Regions from separate parts of the Limosilactobacillus portuensis genome, predicted to be linked through region 2. Evidence: predicted binding sites of a transcription regulator. Region 2 holds the regulator's gene; the other holds the start of a gene.
The links. The regulator HrcA, encoded in region 2, represses chaperone genes, less so after heat shock. The targets are predictions, from matches to a motif close to TTAGCACTCNNNNNNNNNGAGTGCTAA.
Positions count from the first base shown of each region.

Region 1: a site for HrcA is predicted at 2,673-2,699, ahead of PRK60_RS02230 (ATP-dependent Clp protease ATP-binding subunit). Genes of this name have one in related genera too.

Region 1 is NZ_CP117296.1:469,476-473,910, forward strand. It holds gene PRK60_RS02225 (MucBP domain-containing protein) at 1-3, opposite strand, end outside; gene PRK60_RS02230 (ATP-dependent Clp protease ATP-binding subunit) at 316-2,511, opposite strand; gene PRK60_RS02235 (hypothetical protein) at 2,746-2,931, shown strand; gene PRK60_RS02240 (phosphocarrier protein HPr) at 3,048-3,314, shown strand; gene ptsP (phosphoenolpyruvate--protein phosphotransferase) at 3,314-4,435, shown strand, end outside.
Region 2 is NZ_CP117296.1:1,026,746-1,031,180, forward strand. It holds gene dnaK (molecular chaperone DnaK) at 1-665, opposite strand, end outside; gene grpE (nucleotide exchange factor GrpE) at 687-1,262, opposite strand; gene hrcA (heat-inducible transcriptional repressor HrcA) at 1,275-2,324, opposite strand; gene PRK60_RS05175 (hypothetical protein) at 2,439-2,810, shown strand; gene ribF (riboflavin biosynthesis protein RibF) at 2,899-3,864, opposite strand; gene truB (tRNA pseudouridine(55) synthase TruB) at 3,879-4,435, opposite strand, start outside.

The DNA.
Region 1 (4,435 bases), 560 kb from region 2:
CATCCTTTTCACCCCGTCAACTATATTTACTCTTTATTATAGCATTGATAAGGTGAAACCTCTGTGATGAACAGGTTAACAAAGTGTAAAGATAGAAAAAAGCTGGAAATTGACCCATTCAAGAGCCTATTCGGATTTCCGCGATTAGACTCTGTAAGTTCGGAGACTACTAGTAAATATTAAAGAGATTGTGACATAAGTACTTTTACCAAGTTCAAATACGAACAGTGCGGTACGCAAATGGGTTCCAGTGTCCGGTATAACCGAACTCTGGAACCCTATTCACGCTCCCTCTTTTCATCAATAATTTAAATGTTATTTATCTGCAGTTTGTGCAGCGCCAACAGTAATGTTACCGTCTTTATCCAATTGTGCGACAAGTTCGTGAGCATCATTGTGATCAAGAACATAGTCAGCGATCCGATCTTCGATTTGTTCTTGAATTACCCGACGAAGGGGACGAGCCCCCATCTTTGGATCATATCCTAGATCAACTAACTTCTCATCAACATCTTCAGGAACGGTGATTGATAAGTCACGGTCAGCCAACATCTTGTTAACATCACTGATCATCAGGTTAACAATCTTCATTAAGTTATCCTTGCTGAGGGCATTGAACTGAACGATGTCATCAAACCGGTTTAAGAATTCTGGCTTAAAGTAATTGGTCAATTTATCAATGATTGAGTGAGTACTTCCGGTTGATTCAGCACCAAAACCAACACTAGCTTGGGCATCGCCAGTTCCAGCGTTAGAAGTCATAATAATGATCGTGTCCTTGAAACTAACGGTCCGTCCTTGTGAATCTGTTAATCGACCATCGTCAAGAATTTGCAGGAACATGTGCATAACGTCAGGATGAGCCTTTTCCACTTCGTCTAATAAGATTAGGCTGTATGGGTGACGACGAACTTGTTCGGTTAATTGACCAGCTTCTTCATAGCCAACATAACCAGGGGCGGCACCAATAAGTTTTGAAGTAGATGTCTTGTCCATGTATTCTGACATGTCAAAACGGATCATTGAATCCTTAGAACCAAAAAGCTGGAGCGCAAGTTGCTTAGCTGTCTCGGTCTTCCCAACACCAGTAGGTCCAACAAAGAGGAAACTCCCAATTGGTCGACCAGACTTGTTTAAGCCAATCCGATTCCGGCGAATTGCCCGCGCAATCTTATCAACTGCTTCAGTTTGACCAATGACATGTTCGTCAAGCTTCTTATCAAGATCCCGAAGTTGGTTTTCTTCTTGCTTCTGCAGATCGCCGACAGGAATATTAGTTTTTTCTTCAACAATCTCCTGCATATCCTTAACGGTTACCGTTGCGGATTCTTCAGAATGGTTTTCTTCTGCTTCTTTTTTAGCCTTTTCAAGTTTGCTTACCTGATCACGGTAGAAGGCAGCCTTTTCGTAGTCTTGGTTATCTGCTGCTTGTTGCTTGTGAGCTTCAGCGGTGTGAATCTCATTTTCGATTGCATTTGGATCAACATTCTTCAATGTTAGGTTCTTCCGTGAACCCGCTTCATCCATCAGGTCAATTGCCTTGTCGGGAAGGAATCGTTCTTGGATGTAGCGATCAGAAAGTTTAGCGGCTGCAATGATTGCATCGTCCGTGTACTTAACGTGATGATAATCTTGGTAGCGACCTTTAATTCCGTTAAGAATTCGAATTGTCTCATCAACTGAAGGTTCATTAACTTCAACTGGTTGGAACCGCCGGGCAAGGGCAGCGTCTTTTTCAATCTTCCGGTATTCGTTAAGGGTAGTAGCACCAAGGAGCTGGAAATCACCACGAGCAAGGGCAGGCTTTAGAACGTTTCCGGCATCCATGCCGCCTTCAGCGTTACCGGCACCCATGATTTCGTGAATCTCATCAATGAAGAGAATGATGTTCTTGTTCTTCCGAACTTCTGCCATTAATTGTTGCATCCGTTTTTCAAACTGTCCCCGGATTCCAGTTCCTTGAACAAGGGAAACAACATCAAGTCGGATAATTTCCTTGTTAGCAAGCTTCTCTGGCACTTCACCGGAAACAATTGCGGTAGCTAAACCTTCAACGACAGCAGTCTTACCGACACCGGCTTCACCAATTAGGACTGGATTATTCTTAGTCCGGCGATTAAGGATTTCAATAACTCGCTTAATTTCGTTATCACGACCAATAACTGGATCAATCTTTCCTTGGCGAGCAAGATCAGTTAAGTTAATACCATACTGACCGAGGATTCCCTTACCACGGCCGCCGTTGCCACCTTGTCGTTGGTTTTGACCGCTAAAAGCAGCTCCATTACCAGCAGCTTGTTGACTTTGCATATTATTCATGGCATTCATGAAGTCTTCGAGGCTTCCAAAACCGAAATTATTCATTCCGTTACCTCCATTCATCATATTTGTTTGCATGTTTTGTAATTTTTGATAACAGTTTTGACATAAATCGAGTTGAACTCGTTGGCCATTAAGGTTCATTTGTAAATGGATCGTTGCAGGATTCTGATGACAATTTTGACAAAGCACCGTAAAAAATACCCCCTTAATAAAATAGATCCGACCATCGAAAAGGAAATTATTATCTTTGACCTTTCCTGACCATTGATGTTAATTATACTTACTTTTTGTTTGACTGCAAGCCAAATGAATCGGTTTAAGAAAAAATTAGTCAGACTTTCTATTAAATTTTAGCACTCTTAACAGATGAATGCTAAAATAAGGGTGGTGAAAAAGTCAGAGATCCTTTAATGAGGTGGTTAAATGACAGAAAGAGATTATCAACAGGAACTTGATGACTTGCATTCGGGAAAGACTAGTCATTTTGATATTACTCCAGAGGAATTTCAAGCGTTTCAGCCGGTTTTTCATGGTTATCAATATCGGACACAAATTGAAGCTGAAGCTCATCGTGGGGGAACGCTTACATATCGATTAAAAAAGCGATAATCAATCGTTGAGAGAACTTGTAATTGAAGTTTACAATTGCTAAAATAAAAGCAATGAAATTATCAGGGGCTGGCCACTGATAATTTGCTAATATGCTCGAAGGAGAATGATTAATTATGGAAAAACGTGATTTTACAATTACATCTGAGACAGGTATTCACGCTCGTCCAGCAACTATCCTGGTTCAAGCAGCTTCTAAGTATAACTCTGATGTTACCCTTTCATACGAAGGTAAGAGTGTTAATTTGAAGTCCATCATGGGTGTTATGTCACTTGGTGTTGGTCAAAATGCTTCAGTTACCATTACTGCTAAGGGTGACGATGAGAAGGAAGCTTTGGATGCCGTTGCTGAAACAATGAAGAAGGAAGGCCTAACAGACTAATGTCCACACTTTTAAATGGCTTGGCAGCGAGCAGTGGAATTGCGATTGCTCCCGCCTACCTATTAGTGGGACCAGATTTATCTGTTAACCAACAATATTCAGCAAATGAGAATCATGAGGTCAAACGGCTTCATGATTCTTTTGCTTTAACGCTGAATGAAGTTCGAACAATTCGTCAGCATGCCCATAAGTCATTGGGGAAAAGGGCGGCTGCGGTTGTCGACGATCAGCTGGCAATTTTAGATGACCGGTCCCTCCATGCTGAAATTCTTAAAAAAGTTAATCGTGATCACTTCTCTGCAGAATGGGCAATTAAGAAAACTGCAGATGAGCAACTAAAAATCCTTGAAAAAATGAATGATAATGACTATCTTTCGTCACGAGCAACGGCAATTAAGGACGTTACTAAAAGAGTGCTTAGTCATTTAATGGGGGTCGAACTTCCCAATCCAAACCTTTTAGATCATCGGGCAATTTTTGTAGCCCAAAATATTACACCAACCGATACCGCCCAATTTGATCGGCGGTTTGTTGCTGGGCTAGTAACTGATGATGGGAGTCGGACTTCCCATTTTACAATCATGAGTAAAACTCTATCATTACCGGCAGTTGTTGGGACTGAAAACGCTACTAAAATAATAAAAAATGGTGATTTACTGATCGTTGATGGGATTCATGGCAAAGTTATTGCTAATCCGTCAGAGGAAGAAGTGGATCATTATCAGCGATTGGCCGCCCAATTCGATCGCGAACAACAAGAATGGGGGACCTTAAAGGATGAGCAAACTGTTAGTACCGATGGCCGTCATTTTAAGGTTGTAGCTAATGTTGGAACACCAATTGATGTCCTCGATGCTCGGCAAACCGGGGCCGAAGGAATAGGTCTTATTCGGAGCGAATTCTTGTATGCAGGTAGTGAACAGCTTCCCGGGGAAGAAGAGCAAGCACAGGCTTATAAACAAATTTTAACCGAAATGCCGGGACAACGAGTCGTGGTCCGCACGCTTGATATTGGTGGCGATAAAAAACTTGGAATGCTAAAGCTGCCTCAAGAAAATAACCCGTTTCTTGGTTTTCGGGCAATTCGAATTGGCCTCGCTAAACCTGAAATTCTTCGTCCA
Region 2 (4,435 bases):
TCATTTTCTTCCTTAAAGCCATCGATTAACCAATCCATGATCTTCTTATCAAAGTCATCCCCACCAAGGTGAGTATCACCATTAGTTGAAAGGACTTGGAAGACACCGTCACCTAATTCAAGAATGGAAACATCGAAAGTCCCACCACCAAGGTCATAAACAAGGATCTTTTCATCCTTGTCTTTCTTATCAAGACCATAAGCAAGTGATGAGGCAGTTGGTTCGTTAATAATCCGCTTAACATCTAATCCGGCAATCTTACCAGCATCCTTAGTAGCTTGACGTTGAGCATCATTAAAGTATGCAGGAACAGTAATAACTGCTTGGCTAACTGTATCACCAATATAATCTTCAGCGTACTTCTTCAAGTATTGAAGAATCATTGCAGAAATTTCTTGTGGGGTATACTTCTTGCCGTCAACTTCAACGGTATATCCGGCTTCACCCATATGACTCTTAATTGATGAAATAGTATTAGGGTTAGTAATTGCTTGACGCTTTGCTACTTCACCAACTTGAGTTTCACCATTCTTAAATGAAACAACAGATGGAGTTGTCCGACTCCCTTCTGGATTTGTAATAATCTTTGGCTCGTTACCTTCCATAACGGCAACGGCGGAGTTTGTAGTACCTAAATCAATACCAATAATCTTGTTACTTGCCATTGTTTATTCCCTCTCTTATTTTTATTGTGCAACTACAACCATTGCAGGACGAAGAACCCGATCCTTTAATTGATAACCAGCCTGCAGTACTTTTACCACTGTTTCGGCCTTCTGATCACCTTCCACCGGCACTGTTTGTACTGCCTGGTGAAGGGTCGGATCAAACGGCTTGCCGTCTGCATCAATCTCCGTAATTCCGTGGTCCTTTAATGCATTGATTAGGTGGTCATGAACCATTTGGATCCCCTTCTTTAACTGCTGACCATTTTCGTCGTGAACTTCAATCGTCAGTGCTCGCTTAAGGTTATCCAGAACAGGTAAAACGGACTTGGCTAAGTCTTGACCATCATACTTCAGTAATTGAGCACGCTCTTTCTTAAAGTGGGTAGTCATATTCTGTATTTCTGCTTCAGCCCGCAAATACTTATCGTCCTTATCATCTAATTGCTGTTGCAAATCTTTAACTTGACTTTCTAATTTTGTCACTTGAGTTTGTAACTTTTTAGCATCAAACTGGTCGTTCTTTTCAGAAGCAGCACCCTGACTTTGGTGCTTTGCTTCTTTACCTGTTTGCTTTGCAGCTTTGTCTTCTGCCAATCGACTCGCCTCCTATGAATCGTAGTAATGACGGTAAAAGTTTAAAAGTCGTTTTGCTAGCTCCTGACGAAATGCATTCACTAAACCAATCGTCCGTGAATAAGGCATCCTCGTTGGGCCTAGTACTGCAATAATGCCCTTACCATATTGGTCAACATCATAGGTTGCCGTGATCAAACTATAGTTATCCAAGGCCCTATCTTTTGAAATCTCAGAACCAATCTTAACGTTTACTCCATCGTCAGAAACATTTGAATCTAACAAATTCGATAACTGATCGTTATGGTCAAGCAAACTATACAGTGTCTGTAAGTCAACCGAATCATGCTTTTCTGAGAAATCTAAGAGATTTAGCCGGCCGCCAACAAAGAATTGCTCACGTGCTGCCCTTGACACGACACTATCAAAAAGATCCAAAAAGCCATCTGCACTTTGCATGTAGTGCATCACCCGAAGCGGAATATCATCATTCAGGCGCTTCATCACGTTAGCTAATGGCTGCCCCACCAGCTGGTCATTAATCATCCGAATAACCGCTTGAAGAGCATCTGTATCGTAATTTCGTGGTAACGTAAATGCCTGACTTTCGACATCACCGCTATCAGTAACTAAAATTGCGATCACCTTTCGATTACCTAACGGAACAACCCGAAATCCGCTCAACCGAACATCAGCTTGCTCAGGCTTTAGTGTAAAGGCTGTATAGGAAGTAAGATCAGATAAAATATCAGCTGAGTGCGAAATGATCTCATCAATCTTTTGAAAACTTGTTCCTAGTGAATTTTGGATTACTACTAAATCGTTGTCAGTAATAACCTCTGGATCAAGCAAATGGTCAACATAATAACGGTAACCCTTTTTAGAAGGTACCCGTCCTGAAGATGAATGCTCTTTGGTAACAAAACCAACTTCTTCAAGAACACCCATTTCATTTCGAACCGTAGCAGAACTTACCTTAAAAGGTAATTTTTCTGCCAGGTGTTTTGACCCGACAGGTTGACCTGTTGCGGTATATTGACGTACAATCGCTTGCAGGATCTTGTTTTGACGCTGTGTTAGCATTTGTATCACTTCCCCTTTTAGCACTCTATAGGGTTAAGTGCTAAACACATGTATAATATAACAATCTGAATAGTAAAAGTCAAGAAACGTCAAATAAAATCTAGGAGTTTTTCAATGAAACATAAGAAGCAACGATTTATTCAGCCAAGTGGTCCCGAAGATGCTATGCGAATTATTCAGAAGCTCTTCAATAGTTACCGCAATGCCCCACCAACAAGGGAGTTGCTTGACTATCATAATAATTTGATTAATCGATTACAAACTGACATTCATGATGCTGTAATGAAGGCCAATAACGATCGCCTTAGTAAAGAGCTTGATGAAATGATAGAGATCATGCGTCGTTGGGTTTCAATACGATTATCAAACCGTCCATTCAACGCTAAAATGCGTCACTTCAAGTTAGTCACGGACGGCGGTATGAAGTTTAAGCGACACGTTCATAAAATTAGTCAATCAGCCAATCATCAGGCAAGTCGTCATTAATAAGGTAAAAAGGCTGGAAAAACAAAATGTTTTTCCGGCCTTTTTCATAATTAGCAGTGCCTAACCTCACCAAACTCAATTGTAAAATCTAAATTAGCCACTTTATACTAGGGGCTATTTTTTGTAAATTCTGACGAGCTAATTGTTCATCCTGCTTCATCTGGTCAACAAGCTCATCAGCGCCATTAAATTTCATTTCACCACGTTGATAATAAAACCACCGAACTCTAACTTCTTCGCCGTATACCAACTGATCAAAGTCAAAAAGGTATATTTCAACAGTAAGTTTATTTTGATCACCAAAAGTAATGTTATGACCAACGCTCGCCATTCCACCATACCATTCTTGACCAATTTGCACTTGAACAGTGTATACGCCAATACCGGGAAGACGTTCACTTTCAGGAGTTTCAACGTTAATTGTTGGAAAGCCTAGTGTGCGCCCCCGTGCTAAGCCATGGACAACGATCCCCGTTGTCGTGTAATAATAACCTAGCATCTGGTTAGCCAATTCAACATTCCCTTGATCAATCGCTTTACGAATAACCCGCGAACCAATCTTGTGGTTACCATTACCGGTAAACTTTGGAACCGTGATTACGTTAAATCGGCTGTTAGCGTACTCCGGTAAACGCGCCATCGTTGCCACCGCAGCTTTACCATAAGTATGATCAAACCCCGCCACCACTGTTTTGGCGTGAAAACCAATTAAATACTGATCAACAAATTCTTGTGGCGAGAGACTCGCAAATGAAGAAGTAAAGCTAACCAAATATACCAGATCTACTCCTAATTGTTTTAAAAGATCCAGCTTTCGTGGTGTTGTTGACAGGTATTTAAAACCACCTGGATATTGTTGATAAACGATTCCGGGCGCATGATCATAAGTTAAAACTGCTAACGGGAGGTCCTCCTGTTCAGCAATCTTTTTAGCAGTATTAATCACTTGTTGGTGACCACGATGGACACCATCGAAGAAGCCCATTGCGAGTACTACCGGACCTGTAAGCACTAACTCCTTTTGCAACGGGTGGTGGATTCTTACTACTTCCACTTGTCCTTCCTCCTTTACTTTACAGAGAACATCTTTGTTGGCTTATATCCCTGAGCCGTTAAGTGGTATAGCGCCTTAGTCGAACCGTCATATTTCAGGACCACTTCATTTGCTACTGTCTGCAACTCATCCTCCTTAAGCCAGCCACCATGCTGAACAGACTGCCATTGTACTGGAGTTAATTCTACTGCTGGATAGTCTTTCAGGGCATAATCAATTGGGTAAAGATGACGATTAATTGTTTGATGAGCTACTGCATCTTGAATATCATTTAAGCTCAGAGTCTGGTCAAGCGTAAAACCACCACTTTCAAGCCGGGTTAGCCACTTCATCGCACCAGGATAGCCAAGCGAGCGCGCTAAATCGGCGACAAGTGTCCTAATGTAAGTTCCTTTACTACACTTTACCTTAAAATAAACGTGTTGTTCTTGATGTTCTAAATCATATTCGTTTCGACACATAACAAAACTACTAATCAACGCTTTCCGTCGCGGTCGTTCCACGGTTTCACCAGCACGGGCATACTCATAAAGACGCTTACCATTCACCTTGACGGCAGAATACATTGGTG